Regions from separate parts of the Rahnella sp. R3(2024) genome, predicted to be linked through region 1. Evidence: predicted binding sites of a transcription regulator. Region 1 holds the regulator's gene; the other holds the start of a gene.
The links. The regulator PurR, encoded in region 1, represses purine synthesis genes. The targets are predictions, from matches to a motif close to CANGCAAACGTTTGCNTG.

Region 1 (5,140 bases):
AAATGCGGAAACCATCAGACTGGCAATAAAACATAGCCCTAACTGCAGGGTATTCTGCAATGCGGCGGCTTTGCCTGTATTAGCAGGAAATGGCATTAATGCATTTGCGACGACAATTGGATAGATTGCACCATTCACCAAAGCCATCAAACAGAACGGAATCAGCAGACTCACCAAACCGGCATCGGTGAACATGGCAATAACAAACAGCCAGACAACGCTCAGGCAATAACCTGCTAATAAAAATGGCAGAATTTTGTTGCCATCCATTTTGCTGATCATTAACCGGCAACCAAAACCCCCCAGCAGGAACGCAATGGTCTGCGGTACGTAGCTCAGGCCAATAACCGCCGGTGTGTAACCCATATCACTCAAAATGAACGGTGAACCGGTCAGCCATGCGAAAAAACCCGCAGAGCAGGCGGCGTAAATCATCACATTACCCGTGTAAATACGGGAAGTGAGCAAAGTACCAAAACCGGCTTTATTTTCGGGAGGATGTTCTGCGTGCTTTTTATCACGCAAGGTCAACGTGGTGATAAGGAGGATCACCGTAACCCCCGTCAGCAGAGCGAAAATCGCTTCCCAGTCAAAGTGATTCAGTACCCATGCGCCGAGCAGCGGTGCCAGAGCCGGCGAGAGTGCGACCAGCGGCATGATGCTGGCGAAGGTTTTTTTTGCCACATCCGGTGAGAAACGGTCAACGACGATCGCCTGCCATGTGACTGCGGCGGCACACACACCAACGGCCTGTAAGAAACGCAGCGCCAGCAGCGCACGCACATTTTCCACCCACAAAATACCCAGACAGCCAATGGCAAACAGCGTCAGGCCGATAAGCAGCACCGGTTTACGGCCAATGCGGTCGGAGAGGGGGCCCCAGAGCAGTTGTCCGATCGCGAAACCACCGAGGAAAATACTCAGGCTGGCGCTGATCATGCCCGGACTGGTCATCAGGCTGATTTGCATCGCGCTGAAGGCGGGAAGATACATATCTGTGGCTAAAAAGCCGAGCATGCTCAATCCGGCGAGATAGAGCATAAATCCAAAGGAGGGTTTCATTTTTGTCTCGTTAATTTATGTATTGCAGATGATGTGATGCAGAAAACAGTTGGGATGCAGAGTTTAACGCTTTGATAACAGTCTTGTGAAACGCTAATATTTGCAATCTGCTGTGAAAAATATTGAAGGCTAAGTGATGTGGTCAGAATACGCCCTTGAAGTAGTTGATGCGGTAGCACGTACCGGTAGTTTCAGCGCAGCAGCGCAGGATCTTCACCGTGTGCCTTCTGCCATCAGCTATACCGTTCGTCAGCTGGAGAACTGGCTGGCTGTTCCTTTGTTTGAACGGCGTCACCGTGACGTGGTGCTGACGCCTGCCGGAAAAGTTTTCGTTGATGAAGCACGGATTCTGACAAAAAAAATGATAGCTACGCGTCGGCAGTGCCAGCAGGTCGCAAACGGCTGGCGTGGCGAGCTGCGGGTGGCGGTAGACCGAATTGTGAAACCCGCCAGAACGCGGCGGCTGGTGCTCGATTTCTACCGTCATTTCCCCGATACGGAACTTATCATTCATTCCGAAGTATTTAACGGCGTCTGGGATGCGCTGGTCGATGGCCGCGCAGACGTGGCAATTGGCGCGACGCGGGCGGTGCCGGTGGGCGGGCGTTTCAGTTTTCGCGATATGGGTTTTATGGATTGGCACTGTGTCGTCAGCCCTCAGCATCCGCTTGCGCATCTCTCCGGCAGGCTGAACGATGACCAACTGCGGCCTTATCCGGCGCTGTGTCTGGAGGATACTTCGCGCACCTTACCCAAGCGTGATACCTGGACGCTGGATAATCAGCGGCGCCTGGTCGTGCCTGACTGGACTTGCGCGCTGGAGTGTCTGAGCGAAGGTTTATGCGTAGGGATGATGCCGGTTCATCGCGTGAGTCATCAGATTGAACAGCAGAAATTACAGGTTCTGGCGCTGGAGAATACGTTCCCTGACAGCCCGTGTTGCCTGACGTGGGATCAGAGTAACTCCTCTCCTTCGCTGGCCTGGCTGCTGGAATATATGGGCGATACAGAAACGATGAATCAGGAATGGTTACGGGATTAGAAAATAAACATCCACCTCTCCGGGAGGCGGATGTTTACTGGTGTGATAAATGTTTGGTCAGAACGTAACTCTTATCCCCGCATTGGCCTGATGGGAGTTAATACCCTCATCGTCTCTGTTTAAACGCTGCTGATACCGGAAGCCAGTATTGATCGGGACGAGAAAAAACGCCTGCACAGGCAGGCGTCAGATTTTTGTTAACGGCGATAATCGCGGAAAGGGCCGTCGGCTACTGACCGGCGCTCGACCAGTTTGGGATGGACCTCAATGGTCTGTGATTCTTCGCGTTTGCTGATAATTCTGTCCAGCAGCATGGTAAACGCCATTTCGCCCAGACGCTCTTTCGGCTGATGCACAGTGGTTAATGCCGGAGAGAAGTAACGCGCATTTCGCACATTGTCATATCCGATCACCGAAATATCCTGCGGTACGCGTAAACCGAGCTCATCTGCCGCACAGATAGCCCCCATCGCCATCACATCACCGCCACAGAAAACAGCAGTAGGGCGCTGTTTCTGCATCAGGATTTTGTGCATCGCCTGATACCCCGATTCCGGTTCGAAATCACCCTGAACTACCCACTCTTCGCGCAGAGGAATGTTGGCTTCGTTCAGCGCCTTGACGAAACCCTGGAACCGACCGCCACCGGTATTACGCGCCAGTTGCCCTGGGATCACGCCAATATCACGATGCCCGCGTTCAATCAGATAACGACCGGCCATATAACCGCCTTCGAAGGCGTTATCGATAATGCTGTCAGTGAAGTTTTTGCGCGCCTCGCCCCAGTCCATGACGACCATCGGAATGGAGCGGTATTCTTCCAGCATATTCAGCAGTTCATCCGGATATTCCGCGCACATTACCAGCAAGCCGTCGACGCGTTTTTGCGCCAGCATTTGCAGATAGGCCTGTTGTTTCTCCAGATTATTATGCGAGTTACACAAAATCAGCGTGTAGCCTTTGGAGAAACAGCTGTTTTCAACGGCTTCAATGACTTCGGCAAAGTAGGGCGCTTCACTTGAGGTCGCCAGCAGGCCAATGGTTTTGGTGTTATTGACCTTCAGGCTGCGCGCAACGGCGCTTGGCGAGTAGTGAAGCTCTTTGATAGCCAGCAGAACCGCGGTTTTGGTGTCTTCGGCGACGAAACGTGTTTTATTGATGACGTGCGACACGGTTGTGGTGGAAACGCCAGCGCGCTTAGCGACATCTTTAATCGTTGCCATGTAAACAATGACTCCTGAACTCACGTGTTTCAGCACGTTAGCATTATGTTAATCGTTTGCTTGCGTGGATTTCACTGCGAGCTTTTAAAAAGGCAGTGAAATCGTTGGGTGGATTCGTCAGAGTGAGGCGCAAAACGCTCTCGGGTGAAATCGACCGGCACACAGGCGTGGTAACCGACAATTTTCTCTTATAATGCAGCAAAGTGGAAGTGTTATTGTGGAATATCGCGCATGAATCAACGCGGGATTTTAGCGATGAAGTATGAGAAAATGCGTTGGCACACATTTTATGTGGCTTAATGAAACGCCACAATTGATCCGTAAGGGGGTTTTATGGACAGTAATCTGAAATTGTCGTTGATTACCACCGTTTGCGCGTTGCTTATGATTATCGCTTTCAGCTTCACCGCAGTGATGAACTAAAAGCTCTGTCATCGGGCAACAAAAAGGGCGAACCCTATACAGGGATCGCCCTTTTTCAATTTTGCACATTGACCCTTTTTCGCCGACATTCTTCCCTGCACAAACGCTTCGTTAAATGCTATTCAGTGATGATTAGCGGAACTTCAAATTTAACGAACTGCTTATTATCGGATCGTTTTCGGGGTCATTACCCGACGTGCACCTACATAATGATCTTGCCAGTAATCGTCGCCCAGTGAGGTAATTTTGATGTCTTCACCGGTACGCGGAGACTGAATAAACTTGCCGTTACCGACGTATACCCCGACATGGTCCGCGGCACCGCGGTTATTAATTCTAAAGAAGACCAGATCGCCGGACTCCAGTTCACCGCGTTTCACCGGTGCGGCATCGCGCAGGTGGTACATCTCGTTGGCGGTGCGTGGCATTTTGATACGAATCAGATCTTTATACGCGTAATACACTAAACCACTGCAATCGAAACCGGTATTGGGTGAGGTACCACCCCAGCGATAAGGTTTGCCGACCTGGTGCATCAGCTTGGTCATCGCCGTTTGCTGAGCATGCTGATAACGTTTCTTGTGGGTCGCGCTTAACGTAATGGGCTTGCTGTCTTCTTCGGCTAATTTCTTGCCTTTTCGGTGTCGGCCATACGCTTCTTTCTTGCTGGTCTTTGCGGTGGTGTTTTTCGCCAAAGCCCGGGTTTTACTTTTCTTATCTGCTTTGGTTTCAGCTCTGGTGGTTTTGAGTGTTTTTTCTTTCTTACTCTCGGCCTTACTTTCAGCCCGCGTCGTTTTCACTGTTTTGACAGAAGAGGCCTTTCGCGTCACCAGTTCGGTGCTTTTGACTCTCTTACTGGCATTTTTTTCCTGACTCTGTTGTTCTTTCACCGGTGCCACTTTGGTTTTTTTAGTGGTTTTCGCTGCAACCGTTTTTCGCTTTCGACGTTCCTCAGGGGCAACCTGATTAACATGACTCTTTCGCTGATCGGCAGAAACACGACTCTGCGGTGACGCATGAGCAATATTCAGAAACAGCTGGGTAAAGAGCAGCACAAAAAGCGTGAACAGTAAGCGCATAGCTTCGTTACCATAGGTGGTTAGGTTAAACATCAGAGATGTCAGAGTATTGCCTAAAAGAACCAGACAAAACAGCACGAATTGCATCGATTCTAGATCATATTGTGAGAAAAAGTTAATAGCTTTTAAAACGTCGAAATAAACGCCATTTTTAGTGAATAAAATGACCGTTTTTCAGTAGGTTAATATTTGTGTTAAACCATGGCGAAATGCAAATCCCTGGTTAATGTCATCGCCAAAAATGTTATTCTCGATGAATCTTTATTTTAGTGAGCCCGCACGCAGGCACTTAAAATAGTGAAATAAAATGT
Region 2 (5,140 bases), 3.2 Mb from region 1:
GCCACCCAACTCGATTTACTGACACCTGCGCCGCTGGTCTTTACCGTGGCCGGTACCAATGGCAAAGGCACCACCTGCGCCACGCTGGAATCGATTCTGATGGCGGCGGGTTACCGTGTCGGCGTTTACAGTTCTCCTCATCTGGTGCGATACACCGAGCGCGTGCGTATTCAGGGCGACGAGTTACCCGAAGCGGCACACTGCGCCTCTTTCGCGCAGCTTGAAGCCGGGCGCGGCGATATCTCTCTGACCTATTTCGAGTACGGCACTTTATCTGCTTTGCAGCTGTTTAAGCAGGCTAAGCTGGATGTGGTGATCCTCGAAGTCGGGCTGGGCGGTCGTCTGGATGCCACCAATATTGTTGATGCCACGGTTGCCGTGGTGACCAGCATCGCGCTGGATCACACGGACTGGCTGGGGTCAGACCGCGAAAGCATTGGCCGCGAAAAGGCCGGTATTTTCCGTTCGGGCAAACCGGCGGTGGTCGGTGAGCCGGATATGCCGCAGTCGATTGCGGATGTGGCGCAGGAAAAAAATGCCGATCTCTTCCGTCGTGACAGCCAGTGGCATTTTACCGCTGGTTCTGACAGCTGGCGCTGGGCGGCGTTGCAGGAAGGGGCGGAAACCACCGTTCTGGAGGCTCTGCCGTTGCCAAACGTTCCCTTAGCCAACGCGGCGACGGCACTGGCAGCCCTGCATTATTCGCCGCTGGAGATCCCGCCTGAGGCGTTGCGCAGTGGCCTGACGCGTGCGGCGCTGCCGGGGCGATTCCAGACCGTGAGCGAATCACCGCGCCTGATCCTCGACGTGGCGCATAACCCACACGCTGCTGCCTATCTGGCCGGGCGTTTGGCTGAACAGCCACGCCATGGCGGGAAAGTACGGGCCGTCGTCGGCATGTTGTCAGATAAAGATATTGCCGGTACGCTGGCGTGTCTGTCCCCGCAGGTGGATGAATGGTATTGCGCGCCGCTTGAAGGCCCGCGCGGTGCCAGCGCTGAAGAACTGACGGCGCATCTGCCCGCGGCGCGTCAGTTTACGGATGTGGAGTCAGCCTGGAAGCAGGCCATGCAGGAGGCGGCTCCTCAGGATATTGTGATCGTCTGCGGTTCGTTTCATACCGTCGCTCACGTAATGGATGCTTTAGATACGGGGAAAACCAGTGGCAAGTAAGTTTCAAAATCGCCTGGTCGGTACGGTCATTCTGGTGGCGCTGGGCGTCATCATTTTGCCCGGATTACTCGACGGCAAGAAAAAACATTACGAAGACGAATTTGCGTCGATCCCATTGGTGCCAAAAGCGGGTGATGTCGAGGAGCAGGATTCGGTACCGCCGGTGACGCAGTCGCTGCCTGCTCAGGCGCCTGAAGGCGCAGATCAGTCGATGCATGGCGCACCGGAATCTGACAATTCCGCGACCAATACCACGGCGGCCAATCGTGGCGCGGTGGCACCGGGGAATACCACGGTAGAAACGCCACCTGCAACGACGCTGCCAGAGCAGAAAAAAACGGTGCAACCAACGCGTACCGAACCTGCGAAGCAGAAACCGGTTGAGCAAAAGCCAGTGGTTCAGAAGCCTAAGACGATCGAGCCTAAACCGATGGTCGAAGCACCGCCTGTCGTCAAACAGAAACCGGTTGAACAGCCTAAACCGGCAGAGCAACCGAAAGCCGCAGAACAGCCGAAGCCGGCGCAGGAAGAAAAAGCGCCGGCGGGGCAGTCGTATGTTGTGCAGCTGGGGGCGTTGAAAAATGCCGCCAAAGCCAATGAGATCGTGGCGAATCTGCGACTCTCCGGTTTCCGTGCCTACACGGTTCCGTCAACGCCGGTACAGGGGCAGATAACGCGCCTCTACGTCGGGCCGGATGCCTCCAGGCAGAAGCTCGAAGCCTCGTTGCCGCAGTTGCAACAGCTCAGCGGATTAGGCGGCCAGGTTCGGGCTTACTCTGCACACTGACGTTACTCCTCCCCTTTGCCGGGGAGGGAACTGATAAAACATAAAAAATACCAGGGAGGGCACAAGCGATTTGTGCCCTTTTTCTATAAGATCCTCAGGTTGGGTTTTTATAGGGTTATGCTGCGATTGAGGTTTTTTTAATCGCTATTATTAATTTGTCTGACCGGCAGATTTCCCCTACGCAAACGTTTTCTTTTTCTGTTAGAATTCGCAGCGATTTGGATGCCGGGGTAGACGTGACTGGATTAGACACTGGAATAGTTAATGGTCTGGATTGATTACGTCATCATTGCGGTTATCGGATTTTCTGCATTAGTCAGTTTGATTCGTGGCTTTGTTCGTGAGGCTTTATCACTGGTAACCTGGGCTTGCGCCTTCTTCGTTGCCAGTCATTATTACCCTTACCTCGCCATCTACTTCACGCGTTTCGAAGATGAGTTAGTTCGAAACGGGATCGCAATTGCCATCTTGTTCATCGCGACGTTGATCGTAGGTGCAATTGTCAACTATGTGATTGGTTCGCTGGTGGAAAGAACCGGATTGTCCGGCACAGACAGGGTGTTAGGTGTGTGCTTCGGCGCGCTGCGCGGGGTGTTGATTGTCTCCGCGATGCTGTTCTTCCTGGATACTTTTACCGGCTTCTCACAAAGTGAAGACTGGAAGCAATCCCAGTTGATCCCACAGTTCAGTTATATCATCAGGTGGTTCTTTGACTACCTGCAGAGCACGTCGAGTTTCTTGCCAAAACATCTTTAGTTTTGGCAGCGCTGAAGAGGAAAAGACAACATGTGCGGTATTGTCGGTATCGCCGGTTTCATGCCGGTAAACCAGTCGATTTATGACGCGTTAACGGTGTTACAACACCGTGGGCAGGATGCCGCAGGCATCGTCACCATTGATGCCAATAATAACTTCCGTTTACGGAAAGCGAATGGCCTGGTGAAGGATGTTTTCGAAGCCCGCCATATGCAACGCTTGCAAGGCAACATGGGCATCGGCCATGTTCGCTACCCAACGGCTGGCAGTTCCAGCGCTTCAGAAGCTCAACCTTTTTACGTCAACTCTCCGTTCGGCATCACCCTGGCCCATAACGGTAACCTGACCAATGCCCATGAACTGAGAAGCAATCTGTTCGAAGGCCAGCGTCGCCATGTCAACACGACTTCTGATTCTGAAGTCCTGCTGAATATCCTGGCCAGCGAGCTGGATCGTTTCCAGCATTATCCGCTCGAAGCTGACAACATTTTCGCTGCCGTGTCGGCGGTGAACCTGAAAATCCGTGGTGCTTATGCCTGCGTGGCGATGATCATCGGTCACGGCATGTTAGCTTTCCGTGACCCGCATGGCATCCGCCCGCTGGTGATCGGCAAACGTACGTTGGAAGATGGCCGCAATGAGTACATGGTGGCGTCTGAGAGCGTGGCGTTAGATACACTGGGCTTTGAGTTCCTGCGTGATGTGGCGCCGGGCGAAGCGGTGTACATCACCGAAAAAGGCCAGCTGTTTACCCGCATGTGTGCTGAGAATCCGCAGTACAATCCGTGCCTGTTCGAGTACGTGTATTTCGCACGTCCTGATTCGTTCATTGACAAAATTTCCGTCTACAGCGCCCGTGTTCGTATGGGTGAAAAGCTGGGCGCGAAGATTGCCCGTGAATGGGAAGATCTGGATATCGACGTGGTGATCCCTATCCCGGAAACCTCATGTGATATCGCGCTGGAAATTGCGCGCATCCTGGATAAACCGTACCGTCAGGGTTTTGTGAAAAACCGTTATGTTGGCCGTACATTTATCATGCCGGGTCAGCAGGAACGTCGTAAATCTGTGCGTCGCAAACTTAATGCTAACCGCGCTGAGTTTCGTGATAAGAACGTGTTGCTGGTGGATGACTCCATCGTGCGCGGCACCACGTCTCAGCAAATCGTTGAGATGGCGCGTGAAGCGGGGGCAAGACGTGTGTATCTGGCTTCAGCGGCACCGGAAATTCGTTTCCCGAACGTCTACGGCATCGATATGCCAAGTGCCAACGAACTGATTGCGCATGGCCGTGAAGTCAGCGAAATCAACCAAATCATCGGTGCCGATGCGTTGATCTTCCAGGACCTGAGCGATTTGATCGCCGCAGTGAAAGAAGACAACAGCGATATCGAGAAATTTGAGTGTTCAGTATTCGACGGTATTTACGTCACGAAAGACGTTGACCAGAATTACCTGGAATACCTCGAAGCCCTGCGCAACGACGACGCTCAGGCGTTACGTGGTCAGCAGGAAGCTGAAAACCTCGAGATGCACAACGAAGGCTGATAAGCGCGTTGCTGACATGATATAAAGCGCGCCCCTCCTGTGAACACACAGGTCGGGCGCGTTTTTTTATGCCTGAATGTATGTCAGTATTAGCACCGTCCGGGTTCATTCTTCTAAGGCAGTGTTCATGAAACGACTTATTGTCGGTATTTCAGGCGCCAGCGGCGCAATTTACGGTGTCCGGCTGTTGCAGGTGTTAAAAAGCGTACCGGATGTCGAAACCCATCTGGTGATGAGTAATGCCGCACGGCAGACGCTGACTCTGGAAACCGATCTGACGCTGCGCGACGTGCAGGCCATGGCCGATGTGGTTCATGATTCCCGCGATATCGCCGCCAGTATTTCTTCCGGATCCTTTAAAACCGCCGGAATGGTGATTTTACCCTGTTCGATCAAAACCTTGTCCGGCATCGTGAACAGCTATACCGACGGATTACTGACCCGCGCAGCAGACGTGGTGCTTAAAGAAAGCCGCCGTCTGGTGCTCTGTGTCCGCGAAACGCCGCTGCATCTTGGCCACCTGCGCCTGATGACTCAGGCCGCTGAGCTCGGAGCCATCATCATGCCGCCGGTTCCGGCGTTCTATCATCGCCCGACGTCGGTGGAAGATATCATCGATCAGACCGTTAACCGCGTCATCGATCAGTTCGATATTGAGTTGCCGGAAGACCTGTTTGTTCGATGGCAGGGCAGCCACTGAGTTTTCTCCCCCCTGTACGCACTTATTTCTAGCATTTCACTAACAATGCACCAACGCTGATCACAATTTGATTCATTCTGGTGCATTGTTAACGGGCGCTTACGCTATCCTTTCCTCAGACCTCTGAATACTTTCATATTCCTGATGATTTTTTGACCGGTTTTCACTCTCTTAAC

Region 2: the regulator PurR is predicted to act here: its motif matches at 2,139-2,156, upstream of cvpA (colicin V production protein).

Annotation. Positions count from the first base shown of each region.
Region 1 covers NZ_JBHGBU010000001.1:3,958,623-3,963,762, forward strand. Annotated here, with positions in the region: gene punC (purine nucleoside transporter PunC) at 1-1,062, opposite strand, end outside; gene punR (DNA-binding transcriptional activator PunR) at 1,199-2,104, shown strand; gene purR (HTH-type transcriptional repressor PurR) at 2,302-3,327, opposite strand; gene ABSH60_RS18060 (YnhF family membrane protein) at 3,661-3,750, shown strand; gene ABSH60_RS18065 (NlpC/P60 family protein) at 3,915-4,829, opposite strand.
Region 2 covers NZ_JBHGBU010000001.1:797,049-802,188, reverse strand. Annotated here, with positions in the region: gene folC (bifunctional tetrahydrofolate synthase/dihydrofolate synthase) at 1-1,173, shown strand, start outside; gene dedD (cell division protein DedD) at 1,163-1,960, shown strand; gene cvpA (colicin V production protein) at 2,225-2,716, shown strand; gene purF (amidophosphoribosyltransferase) at 2,747-4,264, shown strand; gene ABSH60_RS03385 (UbiX family flavin prenyltransferase) at 4,392-4,964, shown strand.